3 regions of the Shewanella sp. M-Br genome follow, and region 2 is predicted to be linked to each of the others. Evidence: predicted binding sites of a transcription regulator. Region 2 holds the regulator's gene; each other region holds the start of a gene.

Region 1 (7,188 bases), on a different contig from region 2:
TAAAACTATAATCGCTGACTTCAATATCGAGATCGTCAATACAAGTGCCTGGTAACTCAATAATACGCTGAATACCAAAGCTTTTTGGCTCGATAATCTTAACGCTAACATCACCTTGAGCACACTGACTTAAGTCTTGCACTAAGGTTTTTTGCAGTGAATCTAGATTATCAAACTTGGTTTGATTAAAGCTATTGAGATACAGTTTGAACGATTTCGACTCAATCAGATTCAGGCTTTCATAGCTTAAATGAAATTCAGCTATGGCCACCATAGGCTTACCTTTGGCATTTAACCAAGACAGCTCATAACCCGTCCAGATATCGGCACCATGAAACGGTAACGTCCCAGTGAGTGCAATAGCATTACGGTTTAGTGAGCGTGGAACCCCTTGCAGCAGCGACGCATCATACTCGGCTTGGTAGTCGGTGGCTTTACCTAAAGTCAGGCCAACAAGCGCTTGCGCATCACTATAGGGATCGTGATTCTGTGTCATCAATACTGTTTCCATGTCAAAATAGGCGCACATTATACCTGAAATTGGATTGTGCTTAAGTGTCTTGTCTGCCCGCACTCGATAAATTTTTGCAAAACTATCATCAAGCTTACTTAACGAGTTTAGGTGAACTACCGCGTTATTACCCACAGGGTGAGCCTTCTGTGTGTATTCAAGGCGAATTTCAACCGGATCTTGAACAGGCCGTTTCTTGGCAGCCAGTGAAACGCAAAGTTGAAGGCAGTTTCGCCAATGTAGAGCATGCACTGGAGTTAACTTTATGGCCAGAGATCAATGATTTTTACGGTCATTATTTCTCCGCCCCAGTATTATTTGACTCTAAGTGGGGCACTGGGGAGTTACTGCAAGTCTGGAATGATGACGATTTTAACTGCCTGCAACAAAACTTGATTGGTCATCTGATGATGAAGAAAAAACTGAAGCAGTCACCGACTTGGTTTATCGGTCTGTTAGATGAGGGAGATAAAATGCTCACCATCAATAACAGTGATGGTAGCGTATGGATTGAAATCCCTGGTGAAGTGCAATCTGAGCAATTGTCCTCGAGTTTGACTGCGTTTATCGAAGCATTATCGCCACGGATAGCACCACCCGTTAAACATGAAGAACTACCTATGCCCGCATTAGAACATCCTGGTATTTTCGCCAGTTTTAAACGTATGTGGCAAAACCTTTTCGGTAAACGTTAACTTCTGTGATCGACATTTTTATTCTCAACCTAAGTATTAACTCAACCTAAGCGTGGCTTATCTTAGGTTGAGTTTTGCAAGGGGATAAACAGATGTTATTGATGATCCCAAGACAGATTCGACACTATGCGGCAAGGCTCGCAGCGAAAATGGAACATATCCAATAAAGGTTCATCGAGTTTCCAATCATGACTGCCACAACGTGGGCAAGGTCGCGTTTTTTCTGTGGCTAAATCTTGGCCGCCAACGCGATATAAGTAGTAATAGGTCGGGATCTGAGTGAGATATTCGATACGACCGCGCAAATCCCAACCTCTGCGAAATAAATCACTGTCAGGACTCGATAATTCCTCTAGCGCGGCAAATTCTGCCTTAGTGGCCGCCGCCATTTGCAGCTCGTCGCAGGCTTGCCATTCGCTCTGCCAACGGATAATACGTTTATGATCGCCATTAAAGGTTGCGGGTATACGGTACAGGGGAATGGGCAATAAATTGTCGCCGCTGCGTAGGGGCGAGCACATATGCACAAAACTGGTGTATAGCAGTTGCCAGCTGGGTGTTTCGGTATTACTTACTTCAGAATTGATATCCTGACCAATAAACTTTTCCCGCGGCGCGAGTAGTTTAGCGTCGGTTAATTCTACTAAGGCTTTTTTGACCCAAGGGCTGTGATATTTGTGCGTTAAACTGCTTTTCTCTGGCATCAATAAACGCACTCTAAACTCACCGTCATTAAAGGCGACCGCAAATTCTCGTCCTAAGATTTGGCCATTAGCTCGATAGGCTTCAAGGAGCTGATTAATGGCCTTCTCGGCGGCAGATATCGTGGTGTCGGCGAAGCATTCGAAGCGCAGTTCAGTGACAAACATTAAGCTGTTTTTCCTTGGGTTTCTAATAAGTTTATGCGTTGTTTAAGTTCAAGCAGTTCGTTTTTTAATTGCATTATTTCTGTTTTTTGCTGCTCAGCATGACGTTCAAAATACGCCTGTTGCATCTGCATGCGCTCGGCGAGCACAGCAAGGGTTAAGGTATCGTTAGTTGCGGGAACGTCAGTTGTAGGGCTGATAGTTTGCAACTCAGCTAAACGCTCGCGATCTGCCTTAGGCATAGATTTAAATTGCTGTAAGCCTTGGATCAATATAGGTAAAGGTAGGCTACTACCTAAACGGGTTTTAATTAAGGCAAGGCTCGGTACTTTACCGCAGGCTTCGAGCGAACGTGCGGCCGCTAATACTTGGTCAAGGGGACTCATAATTAGCAAAATTCCTTAATTTGTTGAATTGTTTAAACCAATTTTAAAATAATAATTAATTTTTTCATTTAAAAACAGTGTGTTGTCTTGTGGCATTTATTTTGCTTATTGTCCAGCCGAAATACCATTTTTTAAGCTTCAATAATAATTACACAGGATGTCACATGATGAACCATAAATTGAATAACAAACTTATCGCCATCACTTTTTTAGGGCTCGCAAGCTTAGGTCTTAGCGGCTGCGTGGTCAATGTCGGTGATGGAGAATCGGGCTGGGATAGCAGCGAATCTTGGGAGAAAGTGCAGGATAAAAATCGCACTAACTTAACCAAACTGAGCTTAGGCATGCCTAAAGACCAAGTGATGATCTTAATGGGCACCGCTGATTTTAGTGAAGCCTATATTCAACAAAGTGCTCAACAAGGTGAAGCCAATAAAGAAGTCTTAGTGTTGTTTTATCGTACCCAGCGTAATAATGGCGATGGAAAAACCACTAAGGATGAATGTACGCCTATCGTGCTGAGCAACAATGCCTTAGTGGGTTGGGGTGAAACGGCTTACGGTAAAATCTGAACCAACGAGTCTTATCGTTTACGTAGCTGAGTGTCTAATTGCTCAATGGGCTCAGTCCAGAGGGCATCGGCTTCTAAACCTTCAATGATAAAGCTCTTTTGGGCAGGGGTCCAAAAGGGCGCTTGGCTTAAATGGATGTGATGGTCGATATCATGGGTTGCAATAAACTGCGCTATGGCCTCGTCGCTACTGTCTAAACCGAGTTGCTCAAACAAGTGGCTTAAGTCTACTGGAGTTGTATCCATCATTATTTCCTTTTCAGTATAGTGCCTTCGTTTAGAGTAAGCGCCTGATTGAAAAATGCAATCTATGATTAAAATTTGCACTTTTTAGTTTCCTTGGTAGATTAACAGTTACGCATAAAAAAGTGTGAGCTAAGTCAAGGAATGCTAACGATGGACAATGAAATTCTAGAGGACTGCCGCGCAGTCTATTTGACCGCGGAAGACTTACGCATTGCCGCTTCTATTCTCTATAACGCTTACCATGATGATCCTTTTTTTGTCGATTCACTCTTTACCTCAGACAAAGCCGCTTATGAGCAAAAATTGCGCGCCGCAATCAGGGAAGAACTCAATACGTTATGGCAACAAAAACAAGCCCTCATTGGTTTATTCGACCATGAAAGACTCTTTGGGTTAGCCTGTGTAGTTACTCAAGAAGTGCCTTTAGGGGAAGGGCGTTATTGGCATTGGCGCTTAAAGATGTTGTTAGGTACAGGTTGGCAATCGACTCAAGCACTAATGAACAAAGAGTCCAGTATTATTGAACTTTTACCCAGTAAGCACTGCGGTATTTTGCAGTTTATTGCTCTTGCACCAAATGAACAGCACAAAGGACTTGGACATAAGTTGGTGCAAGCTGTGGTGAGTTGGTGTGATGAGCAGCCTGATTTGGATGGCATTGGTGTGTTTATCGCTCAGGAGAACCACTTGCAACTGTTTACTCAGCATGACTTTGTATCCATAGGCGAGCTGAGTATCGGCAGTGTCCATGGCCAGCTTTTATTCTATTCGGTTCAACAAGATGACTAACTCTTATAAACGTTTCGCCGATTTTTATCCTTTCTATTTATCCCAACACCAGCACCCGACTTGTCGGCAATTACACTTTGTTGGCAGTTGTTTAGTTCTGCTGCTGATTGGCATTGCCTTGGTTTCACAAGACTGGTGGCTATGCTGGTTTATTCCTATTGTTGGTTATGGTTTTGCATGGGTGGGACACTTCGTATTTGAGAAGAATCGACCCGCGACATTTCAGTATCCTTTTTACAGTTTGATGGCAGATTGGGTGATGTTTGCGCAGATGATTCGCCGCTTTTTTAAACATTAAAAAAACTGCCCGAGTGAGATGCCCATGCCCGTGTGAGAGATCGCTTACAAACGTTGTAGGACATAATGTTTTCTTTTTGATTGTTTTTTGTCCTACAATATTTAATTTTAAATAGAATCATTGGTTTGTATTTATTTTTCTTTGGTTGGTCCGTAATTAATTTTGTAGTCCGTTCTTTGAGCCGAACAAAAACGTTAGGGTTAACGTAGAATTCACTCATGGCCAAAGCAAATGGATAGCAAGGAAAGCGAAACAGGCCAAAGGGACGCAAGAAGCAACGAATTAAGATTTCAAGGTTGAAATCGCTGACGGTAGGAAAACTGTCATTCGCCTCGGATAGGCTAAGGAAAAGCAAGATTGCTTTTCAAGGATGATTAGGGACAGTGATTTGTATCGTCAGGATGATGAATTTCAGGAAGAATACAGGACACGCTTAAGGATTAAGCATGAACTCGAAACAGGATGTGTCGAGATAAGGATAAAGTATAAGGGTGAACAGCTTGTACTAATCTATGGAAAATAAATTTTGCAGGATGCAATAGGAATACGTCATAGGAAGTGACAGGCTCTGTAAAAAGGATTTACAGGTCAAGGGACTGAGTGTTATCTCACGTAAGTTTGATACACAGGGACGAAAAGGGATTACAGGGACGACGCAGGACGCAAGCAGACGCATGGATGGTGCAGGGAGCACAAATCGAGCAGGACGGCTTACAAAGGATAAATGGGGCGCACTTTAGTTGCGCCCTTTTCTTTGGTTCATTTTCAGCATTAATCTGGCTTTGCCAAGCTATAACGCTATTCACACAGACTTTATCTTAACGCTGCTTAAAGACATCTTGCCGTAAAACATGTTTACCAGTCTTACTTCTCTTATTGCCCAATGATTTACTCTCTGTGTTCTGGTCATTCGCCGAATGCTTGTCGAATTTTGAGCGATAGCGGTTTATGCATAAGTCCTTCAGGGGAGAACATCTAGCACTTGCTTACTTTTGATTTGAATTGCCATCCTCCGTGTAAGAGATCTCTCACAAGTATGTAAGTAATTTGTAAGTCTAAAGGGTGGTTATGTCTCTGGGTTAGTTATTATTTTAATTTATATCAGTAGGTTAACCTGTTTGTTATCAGTTGGGTTCACCATTTTTGTTAACATTTTAAATAATCCACAATGAGTACTTTCGTTGGTTGGCGTAGAATTCATCTTGTAGAAGGAATTGCGGGCAACAGGATGTTGGCGATCAGGATGATCGAACAGTGACTAAGGAATGTGACTTAAGGAAAGATAGGGATATAGGCCTTTCAGGATGAAAGAGAGCCAATACCAAGGAAGGGAGACTATCAAGGATTGATAGACTCATTGCATAGGATGGCAATGGCACAGGGAGTGCAATTGAATGGATGCAATACCCGTTTCATGGATGATGATGGAACCGCTCAGGAAAGAGCAAGCTTGGGACTGGATGACCAAGAGATAGGGAAGTACATGAGTACAAGGACCTCAAGGATTGAGCAGGGATGAAGCAGGACGCAGATTGACGCATGGATGGTGCAGGGAGCACAAAAATAGCGGGATAGCTTAACAGAGAATAGGAGGGCGTGGCTTTAGGGCCGCGCCCTTTCTTTTTTAACTTTTACAGTGATCTATTTTTTAGCCGTATTTACGATAAAAAAGAATGCTGTCTTGCTCTCAATATTAGCTCACATTTTATTTGAGCCAACATTGTCGATAAAAGCTTAATGGCATTTGCCTGAGTTACAACCACTTTGCGTACCACAACCGCCAAATTTTCCCTGCGCTGTAGGTGCTTCTTGCCATTCGGGCTCTGGGAAGATAGGCCATTCTATTTTTTGAATTTTCTTACCTTGCATCCAAATATGGCCACGGTATTGGTTAATGCCGTCGGTGCTGAATTCAAATAAATATTTCGCTTTCCAACAAATTCCCGTGGTGCCGCCAATACTTGGGCGGGCAGTTTCCATGGCAATGGCTAACAGTTGAACTTTTTGTCGCCAACATTCTTTTTCGGCAAAAATACGGCTCAACTCTGCCATTTGGCGTAGTTGCCAAAAGAATGCGGCAATCACGACGAGGCCAATAATTAACAGTAAATCTGACATCATTTGCTAGCTGCCTTAAACAAACCACCTATGGCTTGTGATAGTTGAATGCTTCGATTGGGATTTCTTAACTCGCCTAGTAGTTGATTGCGCAAACTAGGAATAGCCACAATATCAGCAAAGACCTGATTAAAAAAGGCTTGGGGCTGCAGTGCTAGGGCTTCTAAGTAAAGACTGCGACTTGAATCTTGTTTTAATACCGACCAGTTACGTCCGGCAATGCTGATGAGGGCATTGGTATCTAAAGAGGCTTGGCCGTGTAGATGCGCAAACGCTTTTTGGCTGTGTTTGGCGCTAGAAGCCAAAGCGCGAAGGAAATAGGCTTGGTGCTCTGGCGCTGCGTCTTGAAGTTTCGCGAGAATCTTATCGGCGAGTGTGTCGCTAAGCTGTAAGTGTTCAAGGCATTGGCATAGCGCGATTTGCACTTCGATAGCGGCTGTATCAAAACTCGATACCAAGTGCTGCTCATGATCAAATTCTTTTGTGCGTACACACACATCGGCTATGCCTTGCATTCCAATATGTTGCCATTGTGATGGGGCAATTTGGCCTGACAGATATTGCACGGCAAACTCGTATTGTGATGAAGCGCGTTGGCCAAGTTGTTTACGAACAAGCGCGTTGAATACGGCAAGTTTTTCTTGGCTTGGCTTGAAGTTAAACGGATTATTCGCGAGCCGTTCTTGCTGCTCATCACTGAGTGGCTGA
Region 2 (7,188 bases):
GAAAACAATGTTATTATTGATGCCATTAGCCCAGAAGAACCGATCCAGACCTTGTCCACCAGTTATCTGGAACTCGATCTCAATACGATGATAATGACCTCTGACCGCACCATTTACGTCACAGGGAAAGATTTTAATATTCAAGGCCAAGGCCTTTATGCCGACCTCAACGCGCAAGAAGTGCAATTGACCAGTCAGGTAGTAGGAACATATGAAGCAAAATAACGTATTACTTGCCAGCCTAATGCTAATTATGAGCATGAGTGCTTTCGCGAAAGTGGGCGACTTAAAGCAAGAAGTCAAAATTAAAGCTGTGAGCCAAACTGCGGATATCAAAAACAACCAGATCATCTTCTTTGGTCCGGTTGAAGTTACCCAAGGCTCAATAAAAATCCAAGCAAATGAACTGCGTGCATTTTCCGCTGAAGGTGAAAATAGCAAAACTTTAGTCGCCACAGGCAACCCTGCTACGTATAGCCAGATATTAGACGATGGCCGTCCTGCATCGGCCAGCGCGAAAGAAATTCGTTACGATATGGCAAGCCGCACCTTAACACTGAAAGGTATGGCGTCATTAGATCAAGCGGGTAGCCAAGTTACAGGCAATTTAATCCGCTATAACATGATTCAACAGAAATTGATGGCCGAGAGTACTGGCAGTGGTGACGATCGCGTGATCACTATTATTCAGCCAGAAAACTATCAAGATGATGCTAAATCAGATGCTCCAGCGGATAAACCTGTGAAAAAGCAGGACTCTAAATGACCCAAATCACCTTAAGAGCACAAAATCTGGCGAAAAGTTACAAGAGTCGCCAAGTGGTTAAAGACGTCAGTCTGACGGTAAAAACCGGTCAAGTCGTTGGCCTACTCGGTCCAAACGGTGCAGGTAAAACCACGACCTTTTACATGGTTGTCGGGCTAGTGAAGAGCGATAAGGGACATATCTTTATCGACGATGATGATTTAACCGCAGATCCTATGCATCTGCGTGCCCGCAAAGGCATAGGTTACTTACCGCAGGAAGCCAGTATCTTTCGTAAGCTAACTGTTCATGACAACATCATGGCCGTACTGCAAACTCGTAAAGAACTTAAAAACGAAGAACGAGAAGAAGAACTAGAACATCTGCTCGAAGAGTTTCATATCACCCACATCCGTGACAGCCAAGGCATGTCATTGTCGGGTGGCGAACGTCGTCGCGTCGAAATTGCGCGGGCTTTAGCCGCTAATCCTAAGTTCATTTTGCTCGATGAACCGTTTGCCGGCGTCGATCCTATTTCAGTTATCGACATCAAGAAGATTATCGAACAACTCAAAAGTCGCGGCCTTGGCGTACTGATCACAGACCATAATGTCCGCGAGACATTAGATGTATGTGAACATGCTTATATTGTGAGTCACGGAAACCTGATTGCCGAAGGAACTCCAGCAGAGATCTTAGACAATCAGCAAGTTAGGGCTGTGTACTTAGGTGAACAATTCAGGCTATAGTTAATCGAGCGAAGCCAATGGAGGCAATTTATACCGCCATTGGGCTTCACTCAAGATAATAATAAGCGACCTCATCCAACAATAATAACGTAGGGATCAGCGGTAACATGAAAGCGTCACTCCAGCTCAAACTGGGTCAACAGTTAACCATGACGCCACAATTACAACAGGCCATACGTCTGTTGCAACTGTCGTCATTAGAACTGCAGCAAGAGATCCAGCAAGCATTAGATTCTAATCCCCTTCTCGAGCTGGAAGAGGATCAATTCGACGCCACTAAAACCCCTGTAAACCAAACGCTATCCGATACGGATTTCAGTGAATCTAGCACTCTGCCACCAGAAAAAGACAGCTCCACCATAGACACGGCAGAGTCGCTAACCAAAGAATCCATGCCCGATGAGCTCCCCATGGACACCACATGGGATGAAGTGTTTACCGCCTCCCCAAACTCAGGCCCCGGCGGCAGTCGTGAAGACGATATGCCCTTCCAAGGCGAGACCAGTGAAGGTTTGTACGAACACTTAGAATGGCAAAAAAACCTCACGCCGTTTTCTGAAACCGATTTAGCCATTGCCACCGCCATTATTGATGCAATCGACGATCAGGGCTATCTCACCCAAAGCACTGAAGAAATTCTCGAAGCCATGGGCAATCCTGAAGTTGAGCTTGACGAAGTCGAAGCCGTACTCAAGCGCATTCAGCATTTTGATCCCATAGGCGTTGCCGCCCGCGATTTAAGTGAATGCCTGCTGATCCAACTGTCGCATTTCGCCGCTGATACTCCCAACCTAGAAAACGCCCGTATGCTGATCAAAGATCATTTAGATCTGATCGCCGCCCGTGATTTTAGGTTGTTGATGCGTAAGACTAAATTAAAAGAAGATGAATTAAGGGATGGTATAGCACTCATCCAAACCCTCAATCCTCGCCCAGGTTTGTTGATCACGCCCAATAATGACGAATACGTTATCCCAGATGTGTCTGTGTCGAAGAAAAATGGCCGCTGGGTCGTTGAGCTTAATCCTGACTGCATGCCCAAAATCAATGTAAATCAACATTATGCTTCTATGGCACGCAGCACAAAAAACCAAGCCGATAGCCAATTTATTCGCGGCCATCTGCAAGAGGCTAAATGGTTTATTAAGAGTCTAGAAAGCCGTAACGACACTTTGCTTAAAGTTGCTAATTGCATAGTGCAATATCAGCAAGGTTTCTTTGAGTATGGTGAAGAAGCCATGAAGCCTATGGTGCTTAACGATATTGCTGAAGCGGTAGAAATGCATGAGTCCACCATCTCACGGGTCACAACTCAAAAATACATGCATACCCCTAAGGGACTTTTTGAACTAAAATACTTCTTCTCTAGCCACGTCGGGACTGACGATGGTGGTGAGTGCTCATCCACAGCAATCAGAGCCTTTATAAAGAAACTGGTGGCAGCGGAAAACCAGAAAAAACCATTAAGCGATAGTAAGATGGCACAACTTCTGGCAGAACAAGGGATCAACGTAGCCCGCAGAACCATTGCGAAGTACCGAGAGGCTATGCTTATTCCACCTTCTAATCAGCGTAAAAGTTTATAACCTACAGTGGATATCGGAGGACGTTTCTATGCAAATAAACCTAAGTGGACACCATGTCGAAATTACCGAATCGTTACGTGCATATGTAGAAGAAAAGTTTTCAAAACTTGAACGCCATTTCGAACAGATCAATAATGTGCACGTTGTGCTCAATGTTGAGAAAATGCAACAGATTGCTGAAGCGAGAATAAACCTCATAGGTGGTGAAGTTTTTGCAACTTCAGAGCATGCTGACATGTATGCCGCTATAGACGCCCTGATTGACAAGCTTGACCGTCAGGTTATTAAACACAAAGAGAAGTTAACAAAACACTAATAATGGAACTTTGTACCATACTGCGGCCGGAGTGCACTACCTGCGCCACTCCGGGCAGCAAGAAAAAGGTACTGGAACTCATCAGCGACTTAGTCGCTGCCCAGTACCCGACCCTCTCATCTCAAGAGATATTCGAAAGCCTAGTGGCGCGCGAAAAGATGGGGAGCACAGGTATAGGTAACGGCATCGCCATTCCACATGGTCGACTAGCCGATATAGATCAGCCCATTGCCATACTAATTAAGTGTGAAGAGCCGATAGCATTTGATGCTATCGATAAGCAACCTGTTGATATTTTATTTGCACTACTGGTGCCTGCAGACCAATGTCAGCAGCACTTAAGTACCTTGTCTTGCATGGCCGAAAAGCTGAGCGACAAGCAAATATTAAAGCAATTACGCAAGACGCATGATGAAACGGAACTCTATCAGGTAATCACTGGATGAAACTGGTCATAGTGTCGGGCCGCTCAGGCTCAGGCAAATCTGTCGCCCTTAGGGTACTCGAAGATCTCGGCTATTATTGTGTCGATAACCTTCCCTTGCCATTGATTGGCAGTTTGCTTGAGCAACTCAAAGGCAGTAACGATCTCGTCGCCATCAGTGTCGACGTGCGTAACATGCCTGAGCAGGATAAGGTCTTAGTGAAACAACTCGCTAGCCTACCTCCAGATACTGAGTTAACGAGCTTCTTCCTTAACTCCAGCGATAAAATTCTGCTCAAGCGTTACAGCGAAACCCGCCGTTTGCATCCTTTGTCGAAGAGCCGAGTCTCTTTGCAAGAAGCGATAAAGCTGGAGGGGAAACTGCTCGAGCCTATGTCAAAACTGGTCGATCACTACATAGATACGTCGAATTTGAATATCTATGATTTAAGCGACCAAGTCAGACAAATTCTCCTTGGTAGTGTCGATAAAGAACTCGTGATCAACTTCGAGTCCTTTGGCTTTAAGCACGGAATGCCCACCGAAGCCGACTTTATGTTCGATGTACGCTTTCTGCCCAATCCCCACTGGGAGTTGGCGCTGCGGCCATTGACTGGCTTAGATGAACCCGTGGCTGAGTTCTTAAATCGCCAACCACTGGTCAATAAGTTCATCTGGCAAATAGAAAATTTACTGGAGACTTGGCTGCCGCACCTCGAGCGTAACAATCGCAGTTATTTAACTGTGGCCATTGGCTGCACAGGTGGACAGCACAGATCAGTTTACGTCGCAGAGCAATTGGCAAAACGCTTTAGTAACGGTAAACATAAAGTTTATGCCCGTCATCGAGAGCTCAACAATGCCAAAGCTTGAACGTCAGATAACCATCTGTAATAAGCTCGGTTTACATGCCCGTGCCGCCACTAAGTTGGTGGTACTGGCTTCCGAGTTTGATGCGACCATCACCTTAATCCAAGGCGATAAACAAGCATCGGCCGCCAGTGTGCTTGGCTTGCTGATGCTTGAAACTGGCATGGGTAAAACCATCAAGCTTATCGCCGAAGGCCCAGATGCAGAGCCGGCTCTCGATGCCATTTGTGCCTTAATCGACGCTAAGTTTGACGAAGCCTGTTAGTTTCACTTCACACTAAGCACTTCATCGTTAGTTTCACTTCATGTCTAGTTTTAAAAACTTGCCATTCACACATGGCAAAACATTTGTCGCTCGACGATACAAGCCACAGGCGATTACACTAGCGGTCATTGCGCTGGCCTTAACCTTACCTTAGCCGTCTTAATCTATGTCATCGACTGACGCTTAGTCACCGCAAAATCCTAGCCCAACACTAAGATCTCAAACCAATTTGCCGCACAATGGAGGACAAATGCCCGTAGATAATGCAGAAAACGATCACACCGGACATAGTCTTGACCAGTTAAACCAAGCGCTTAGCAGCGGCATGTTCGTGCATGTGCGTAATATGCTGCAAAAAATGGCCGCCTCAGATATCGCGCTGATCTTAGAATCATCACCGCCAAGTGCCAGACAAGTATTGTGGCAGCTCATCGATCAGGAACAAATAGGCGACATACTCGATGAGTTGAGTGAAGAACTCAAAGACCCACTGATCCGCAGCATGAGCCCTGAGCGAGTCGCGAAAGCGACAGCAAGCATGGACACCGACGATCTCGCCTATATTCTGCGAAGTCTTCCCGACGCCGTTTACAAACAAGTATTGCAGTCGATGACGGAGCAAAATCGCCTGAGGGTAGAACAAGCCCTATCTTATCCAGATGAGACCGCCGGCAGCTTGATGAATACGGATACAGTCACCTTAAGACCCGATGTGAATATCGATGTGGTGCTGCGCTATCTTCGGCAAAGGGGCAACCTACCCGACACCACAGATACCTTATATGTGGTCGACAAACAGGACAAAGTCCTTGGCGGTGTTAGGCTGGCAGATCTGCTGACTTGCGCGCCAAGCACCACAATTCGCAATATCATGGATCCCAATATTCAAAGTATTCCGGTGAGCATGTCCGACAGCGAAGTCGCGCAGAAATTCGAACGCAATGACTGGGTATCGGCACCTGTCGTCGACTGTGATGGTAAGCTGCTCGGGCGTATCACAATCGATGACGTAGTCGATGTTATCCGCGAAGATGCTGAACATTCCATGATGGGTATGGCGGGGATGGACGGAGATGAAGATACTTTTGGTCCTGTGCTAAAAAGTACCCTACGTCGCTCGCTCTGGCTCACTATAAACTTATTCGCCGCCCTGCTTGCCTCGTCGGTCAGCAATATGTTTGAAGGCACTATTGAGCAATTTGCCACTATCGCCATCCTAATGACGATTGTCCCTAGCATGGGCGGTGTTGCCGGTAATCAGACCTTAGCGCTCGTGATCCGTGGTATTGCTTTAGGCCATATCGGCCAAAGCAACGCCCGCTGGCTTATCGGTAAAGAGCTATCTATTGGTTTTCTCAATGGCTTGATGTGGTCTATTTTAGTCTTTGTCGCCGTGTGGCTATGGAAGGATGATATGGCACTGGCGGGATTAATTGGTAGCGCCATGCTGATCAACATGACAGTAGCAGGGCTTGCAGGTGCGAGTATTCCATTGATTTTAAAAAGACTTAAAATCGATCCTGCCCTCGCCGGCGGTATGGTGCTCACCACAGTCACTGACGTGGTTGGCCTGTTCGCCTTCCTCGGGTTAGCGACGATCTACTTGATGAACTAACGCTTTAACAGTTTGAGCTAATAACAAAAACGGCACCTCAAAGGTGCCGTTTTTTATCCCGCAGGAAAACTAAAGAAGGCTATTTTGCCGGAGGTTGGAAACCATAACTGCTCAAAATCGCTTGGCCTTTTGTCGATAGAATAAACTCAGCTAACGGCTTAGCGGCAGTATTAGCGCCTTGTAAAACCAGTAAACCATAGTCGGCACCCACGGCGAGCTCCTGCGGTAAGTCGATGATTTGTAAACTCGGCACTTCTTTTTTAGCCAGCACAGCATTAGTGCAATAGGTTAAAAAGATATCCGCTTGCTTGTTTTCCATCACCCAGCCATAGGGGTTGCGATCTTTAGGCGGTTTAACGCTCTCAGGGCCGCCCGCCAGTTGTAATGCCTTGGTCTCTAACGCAGCTTTCGCATTGGGTTTTACCGCTTCGGCCTTAGCAAAAACGGCCCAGGCATAATCACCCGCGGGATCGGCTTTCGGGGTTGAGGTGCCGACTTTAATCTTAGGATCTAACAAGGTATCGAGTAACGTCGAACTCGTCACCTGAACTGTGTCTTGAGCAACAGCGCAGAGTTGATTACGGGCAAACATTTGCACCGCTTCGCCCTGACCCGAAT
Region 3 (7,188 bases), on a different contig from region 2:
TCGATCCAAGCTAAGCATCAAGGTGAATCACGCGTTAATGTGCAAGTTTAATCAGCCCGCATTTTTGACCGTAACAAACTCAGGATAGGCATCAATACCGCAGTCAGAAGCATCCATACCGTTGTATTCTTCTTCCTCAGTCACACGGATCCCCATGGTTATCTTAATCACATACCAGACAGCAAATGATGAGCAGAACACCCAAGTGAAAATGATCGCTGCCCCCGTCAACTGTCCGGTAATAGTTGCATTGGCATTGGATAATGGCACACACATTAAGCCAAGGAAACCAGCCACACCGTGTACTGAAATCGCACCGACGGGATCGTCGATCTTAATGCGATCTAAGCCCACAATCGAGAACACCACCACGCCGCCCGCCACTAAACCAATCACACCCGCCATTAACAATGAAGGCGAGAGAGGATCGGCCGTAATCGCCACTAATCCAGCCAAAATACCGTTAAGGATCATGGTCAAATCCGCTTTACCCCAAATCATCTTACACACGATAAGAGCTGAGATGGCACCAAAAGCCGCTGCGGTATTGGTATTCACAAACACTTTCGCCACTGAGCTTGCATTCGCCGCATCCGACACCATTAATTGCGATCCGCCGTTAAAGCCAAACCAGCCCATCCAAAGAATAAACATACCTAAGGTTGCCATTGGCAAGTTAGAGCCTGGAATAGGATTCACTTGACCATTAGGCCCGTATTTCCCCTTACGCGCACCGAGCAATATTACGCCAGCAATCGCCGCGGTCGCCCCCGTCATATGCACAATACCGCTACCAGCAAAGTCTACAAAGCCCAGTTTAGCGATAAAACCTTGGCCCCAAGTCCAATAACCTTCTACTGGATAGATAACCGCTGTCATCACCACAGAAAAGAACAAGAAAGCCCACAACTTCATCCGTTCCGCCACAGCACCAGAGACAATTGACATCGCCGTTGCCACAAATACAACTTGGAAGAAGAAGTCAGATTCTAATGCATGGCTCGCATCTGCTGATTGCGAACCAATTAAGGTGCCAATTGACGGTAACCAACCACCTTCAGTGTTATCCACATACATGATGTTGTAGCCAACCAACAGATACATCACACAGGCAATCGCGTACAGCACAACGTTCTTAGTTAAAATTTCAGTGGTATTTTTAGAGCGAACTAAACCCGCTTCTAACATAGCGAATCCCGCCGCCATCCACATGACTAAAGCGCCAGAAATCAAAAAGTAAAAGGTATCGAGTGCAAAGCGTAGTTCAGTGACTGTGCCGCCTAATTTCGTTAATTCTTCCATTGTCAGCCCCTTATAGCGCTTCAGTATCAAGTTCACCCGTACGGATACGGATAGCATGTTCTAAATCAACGACGAAGATCTTACCGTCACCAATTTTCCCCGTATGGGCCGCAGTGGTAATCGCCTCAATCAACATGTCGAGATTTTCAGCCTTAGTGGCAATTTCTAGTTTTACTTTTGGCAAAAAATCCACCTGATACTCGGCGCCGCGATACAACTCTGTATGCCCTTTCTGACGGCCAAAACCTTTCACTTCGGTCACCGTCATGCCCTCAATACCAATTCCGGCGATAGCTTCACGGACATCATCCAACTTAAACGGCTTGATGATAGCGCTGACTAGTTTCATCCTGACCTCCAAAAAAACGCGATTGTTATTAACTTGTATCAAAGGTAATTCAATCATTAGGCCAACAATTTAATCTATTGATTATTATTGGTTTAAATTGTTTAACACTATTTTTTAAGGTTAAAAACGCACCATAATCGAGCACGAACTGGTGCGGTGCACTCTTTTAGTGAGCAGTTTAAGTGCGACAGCTATTCGACCTTAGGCCTATTGGTAACAAGGTTAAATTAGGGTCTACTGGGGGAAGCGTAAATCGAGATGAAATCTGAGCATCGCAACACAAGCTCTTAGACAAAAGCGAAGATCATCACTAAGACAATCATCAAGCGCAGAAGGAAGGCCCGATGTTAAAACCAGAAGAATGTGTTCTCGTTATCGTCGATGTGCAAGGAAAACTTGCACAAATCATGGATAACAGTGACAAGCTGCATCAACAACTACAGACCTTAATCCAAGGCGCACAATTATTTGAAATTCCCATACTGTGGTTAGAACAGCTACCCGATAAACTCGGAGCAACTAGCCCTGAGCTGCAAACCTTACTTGCGAAAACCAGCTCACCCATTGCCAAGCAGCATTTTAGTGGCTGGCACTGTGACGCGTTTGCAAAGGCATTAACTAAGACGAATCGCAAACACGTCATACTGGCGGGTATTGAAACCCATGTGTGTGTTTACCAAACCTGTTGTGACCTTATCGAACAGCAATATTCGGTGCATCTCGTCGCAGATGGCGTCTCGTCACGCAGTGCCGATAATAAAAAACTGGGTATTCAGATGATGACGGCCAGAGGCGCCTTATTAACTAACGTGGAATCGCTATTATTTGAATTACAACATCAAGCCCAAGGCGAGCGCTTTAGGGCATTATTAAAACTGATAAAATAGTCTTAAATTTATTTTGGGTAAAATAATAAAGGTCACATTAACTTGTGACCTTTATATTAAAAAATCGTTAAATATATTAAATTAGAAACGACCAGTCAAACCTAAACCAATAAATACACCATCAGCATCTGAATCTAATTCTCTAGCTAACTCAAAGTTTGCAGAGAAGCTATCAGACAGACGTAACCAATAAGCGGTTTTCAATACGAAAGTATCGTCATGACCATCATCGGTATAGCCTAGACCAACAGACCATGACTTAGTCACATACCAATCAGCACCTAAATTGAATGTGTCGTCAGAATCTTGATGTGTCCAGTTTGCGCTCAAATCAACACCTGTAGTTGATTGCAGTGCAATAAAGCTACGCACTTTTAAACCGTATGACTCTTCGATGCTATCGCTGCCATCGTTATAGAAAGCAGATACTGCAGAGCTATCATTGAAGTAATAACCGACTTCTGCACCGTAAGTGTTCCAGTCAAAACTGCCGATTTCAGAACGTTGATAGTTAGCAGCAATAAACCATTTAGAAGCAAATACATAAGTGCCATCAACACCAATGGTATCTAAATCTGATTCATCATAATTGCTGTAATTAACGCCAACATTAGACGTTTGAGCTAAAAATCCATTAAGCGCATAAGGACCTTTAGTTTGGTCAACTGGGCTAATGTAGTAACGATAATTCGCGTTCCACAGACCATCGCTGAACTCTTCAGAATTTGCGCTATATTTTAGGCCTGCTTCATGCTGATATGGATTATCTTGTGCAGCAGCGGCATTAACACTTACGAAACCTAATAATATTGCTAGCGCGGTAATTTTTTTCATCAAAGTATTCCCTTATATGATTATAAGCTAGGAGTAAAAGATGAAGATAACGAAGAAACAATCTCAGTGTTGCTTATTCCATTATCATTAATATCCATTTAAATTTAAACGAACCTGCTCTCCTAGCGGCGCACACCTTAATGCAAAAAATATAGAATTGAAATAAAAATTTAATATTTACACTTTAATAAAGGATATAAAAAAGCTCCTTATATAGGAGCTTTTTATTATTTTGAAGTCTACTTAAGTATTATTTATAAGTGGCTTCGCGTTTTTTCGCTTCTTCATCCCACTTAGGTAACATGTCTTTCTTAAATGCTTCTTTCTCAGCATTCATCTTTTTCATGTCCATACCTAAGACTGCTTGTGCTTTAGCTTTAGTAGAGATATCAGGAATAGCGATTGGATCTGTGATGCCTTTTTTCGCTAATAACTGTGCTAACTTCACACGAGCATCAGCAGCTTTATTCACTGAAGTACCTAAAACACGTAGGGCTTCTTCAGGAGCATGAGCAGCAACACCATGGGAAGCAATCGCTAAATCCCAGCGCCATTGAGCATGACGGATATCGGTCAAGATAGGCTTCATTTCAGCTTCAGTTGCACCCAATTCCCACGCTTTAGCAGCTTCGAAGTGCGCTTTCACTAATTGCTCTTCCGCTTTCAGTTTCATTTCTTTAACTTTAGCTTTACGTTCATTAGTGACGCCAACTAAGAATTCTTTCGTTTGGCTATGGCAAGTTGCACAGGTTTCTTCGAAACGGTCAAATGGATTACCCACTTTATGATCGGTAAATTTCTTACCTTCAGGGCTAGTCACTTTTGGCATATGGCAGTCAACACAACTGACATTATTTTTACCATGAATACCCAGTTTCCACGTTTCATACTCTGGATGTTGCGCTTTTAACATAGGTGTTTTAGACAGCGCATGAGTCCAATCCGAGAACTCGATACCGTCGTAGTAAACTTCCATCTGGTCAACAGTTATGCCCATATCCCAAGGGAATTTGACGAAACCTTTTTTGTCTTCTTTTTTCTCAAAATAGTATTCAACGTGGCACTGACCGCACACCATAGATTGCTTGTCTTTCTTCGAAGCTTTATCAAATGGCGTACCGATAGCATCCATTGCACGGTCTACATAAGGACGAGAGATCCGCAGTTTTGGTGAGCCTTTTTCATGACAATCACCACAGCCAATGGTGTTAGTGACTTCAGGGCCACCCTTAGCCCATTTACCTTTGAAGTAGCCATCTTCACCTTGCTCTTCAATTAAGCGAGGTACATCAGGGCTCTTACAGCTCCAACATGCCATAGGCAATGGACCATCTTCCGCATTTTTCGGCGCACCAGTACGTAGGGTATTACGCACGTCGGTCACGGCATACATATGGCCGCGAGGAGCGTTGTAATCTTTTGCGAATGCATAGCCAGCCCACAGGATCACCATATTAGGATCTTGTGCAAGTGCATCCACGAGTTCTTCACTTTTAGCGGTATCATGCCAGCTACTGTATTGATTCTTAAATTTATCTTTATAAACTTCGTTGCGAGGCTCTGTTTTATCACTCGCCATTGCGCCCGCTGCCATGAAGCTGGCGGCAACCAGTGCACTCAGTGCAAAGGACTTACCTGTCATCTTCTTCATCATCTCATCTCCGTGTTGCATTATTGTTGTAAATCACGACATCTCCATGGTCAAACTTAGTGATTTAACCCTGCTAAAAATATACCTCTTAGGGGGTATCTAGGTTGAAGTTTGCGCTAGATCAAAATGTAAAGGTGTTGTTGTTCACATTTCTATACTTTTGTTAATGTATTACATTATTTTCTAATGTAAAAACCACTGCAAAGTGCCATAACAGCGGCCATCAAAATGAACAGCGGATTAATGAAACGAGGTAGTCTCACCTCAAAAATCTTAGGATTAATGTTAGTACTTATTCTGCTCTCTAGTAGTTTATCGACTTTTGCTATCATCAATTTGTCCTACAGCTTAGGCGACGCCAAGGCGATTAATGCCTCAGGGTCGCTGAGGATGCAAAGCTATCGGTTAATGTTTTACGCCAACTCAGGCAGTGATGCTGCGCAGGATAAAATCACCGAATTCGAAAATACGCTCTATTCCGACACGTTAAAGCCCTCGGAAAGTTGGTTTAGTCCGCCAGAAATTGCCGCTCAATATCAGCTTGTCATCGATAAATGGCTGGTGATGAAACACTACATAGAACAAGAAAACTCCCGCGATTATGTCGCCTCACTGAAGGACTTTGTTGATACCATAGATTTACTGGTGCTTGAGATGGAGCACTACGCCGCCTTTAAACTCAGGCTCCTTGCCGCCAGCCAAATATTAGGCTTAGGCGTCATGCTCATTATCGCTTTTGTGGCCGTGCGTTTTACAAAGAAGAAAGTAGTGATCCCACTGCAAAAACTGATGGAATCGGCCAACACGATTTCTAAGGGTAATTTTGAAATTGAAATGCCCGAGACCGAATATATTGAACTTACAGCGCTGACCCATGCCCTACAAAAAACGGCTAAGGAACTCGCGACGCTTTATGGCAACTTAGAATCGCAGGTAGCAGAAAAAACCTTAGCGCTGACAAGGGCCAACAACGAACTGGCATTCTTATATGATAACCTACTGGCATTAAACGCAAATAAACTCGATTACAAGGCTCTCAAGGCAGCGCTGAATCAGTTAAAAGGCTATGAATCACTCGACTACCTAAGACTCATCATTCAATACCCAGAGCAAGAGTTAGAAGTGATTGAGGCCGATGGCGGTTGGCCAGATATGACTCAAGAGAGCACCCGTTTCCCACTGCAATTTGAGCAGGCTAATTTAGGCTATTTAGAGTTAATTGCCGACCAAACACCCAATATCGCCTTGTTTAACAATTTCGCAATTATGTTGACGCGCTCAATCGTGATCCACAATGCCACAGAGCAAAGACAGCAACTGGCGCTAATGGAGGAACGTGGCGTGATTGCCCGGGAGCTGCACGACTCTTTGGGTCAAGTGCTATCTTTCCTAAAAATCCAAATTAGCTTATTACGCAAAAACTTAGATTGCAGTTGCCGCAGCCCGATCGTTGAGGCGCAGTTAACCGAAATCAACGAAGGTGTAAGCACTGCCTACGTGCAGCTCAGGGAGTTACTATCCACCTTTAGGCTCACAATTAAAGAGCCCGATCTAAAAAGTGCTTTAGAGGCTATGCTTGAGCAACTCAGGACAAAGACGAATATAAAGATAACCTTAGACTATAAACTTGCGCCACAATGGCTAGAGGCAAAGCAGCACATCCACATACTGCAGATCACGCGAGAAGCGACGTTAAATGCCATCAAACACGCCGAGGCCAGCCTCATTAACATCCATTGCTATAAGGATGACGAGGGTATGGTCAATATTGATGTTTGTGATAACGGCATAGGTATTGGACATTTAAAAGAACGAGATCAACATTTTGGCATAAGTATAATGCATGAACGAGCCAGTAAGCTTTCAGGTAAAGTCGTGTTCAGCGACAATGATTTAAAGAGATTTAAACCTGCTATGGCAACCACGACTGAGCAAGGATCCAATGCACAAGACGACGCACTCAAACCTAACAGCCCACTAAACCTTGTGCAGCACAGCAAAGGGTCAAGTGGCACTAGAGTGACGCTTATTTTCCCATCTCAACAGGAGCCTTCAAATGGGTAAACCTTATTCAGTACTGGTGGTCGATGACCATCCCCTCTTGCGCAAAGGCATCTGCCAGCTCATCGCTTCAGATCCTGACTTCAGCCTATTTGGCGAAGCCG

Evidence for each region. Region 2 encodes sigma-54, which starts transcription at its own class of promoters, with help from an activator protein. Its sites were predicted from a motif close to GTTGGCACGNNNNTNGNNT; they were not measured.
Region 1: a site for sigma-54 is predicted at 2,547-2,565, ahead of AAA952_RS00955 (DUF3192 domain-containing protein). Genes of this name have one in related genera too.
Region 3: a site for sigma-54 is predicted at 1,699-1,717, ahead of AAA952_RS21765 (P-II family nitrogen regulator). Genes of this name have one in related genera too.

Annotation. Positions count from the first base shown of each region.
Region 1 covers NZ_BJBV01000001.1:214,821-222,008, reverse strand. Annotated here, with positions in the region: gene queF (NADPH-dependent 7-cyano-7-deazaguanine reductase QueF) at 1-496, opposite strand, end outside; gene syd (SecY-interacting protein) at 556-1,206, shown strand; gene AAA952_RS00965 (Zn-ribbon-containing protein) at 1,302-2,075, opposite strand; gene AAA952_RS00960 (hypothetical protein) at 2,075-2,458, opposite strand; gene AAA952_RS00955 (DUF3192 domain-containing protein) at 2,623-3,030, shown strand; gene AAA952_RS00950 (DUF2789 domain-containing protein) at 3,042-3,275, opposite strand; gene AAA952_RS00945 (GNAT family N-acetyltransferase) at 3,426-4,064, shown strand; gene AAA952_RS00940 (DUF962 domain-containing protein) at 4,057-4,362, shown strand; gene AAA952_RS00935 (DUF3301 domain-containing protein) at 6,097-6,483, opposite strand; gene AAA952_RS00930 (DUF3549 family protein) at 6,480-7,188, opposite strand, start outside.
Region 2 covers NZ_BJBV01000010.1:51,771-58,958, reverse strand. Annotated here, with positions in the region: gene lptC (LPS export ABC transporter periplasmic protein LptC) at 1-225, shown strand, start outside; gene lptA (lipopolysaccharide transport periplasmic protein LptA) at 212-766, shown strand; gene lptB (LPS export ABC transporter ATP-binding protein) at 763-1,494, shown strand; gene AAA952_RS10175 (RNA polymerase factor sigma-54) at 1,602-3,080, shown strand; gene hpf (ribosome hibernation promoting factor) at 3,109-3,396, shown strand; gene ptsN (PTS IIA-like nitrogen regulatory protein PtsN) at 3,399-3,842, shown strand; gene rapZ (RNase adapter RapZ) at 3,839-4,693, shown strand; gene AAA952_RS10155 (HPr family phosphocarrier protein) at 4,680-4,955, shown strand; gene mgtE (magnesium transporter) at 5,206-6,570, shown strand; gene AAA952_RS10145 (molybdate ABC transporter substrate-binding protein) at 6,650-7,188, opposite strand, start outside.
Region 3 covers NZ_BJBV01000039.1:9,570-16,757, forward strand. Annotated here, with positions in the region: gene AAA952_RS21760 (ammonium transporter) at 52-1,302, opposite strand; gene AAA952_RS21765 (P-II family nitrogen regulator) at 1,313-1,651, opposite strand; gene AAA952_RS21770 (hydrolase) at 1,996-2,538, shown strand; gene AAA952_RS21775 (putative porin) at 2,620-3,372, opposite strand; gene nrfA (ammonia-forming nitrite reductase cytochrome c552 subunit) at 3,623-5,026, opposite strand; gene narQ (nitrate/nitrite two-component system sensor histidine kinase NarQ) at 5,252-7,087, shown strand; gene AAA952_RS21790 (response regulator) at 7,080-7,188, shown strand, end outside.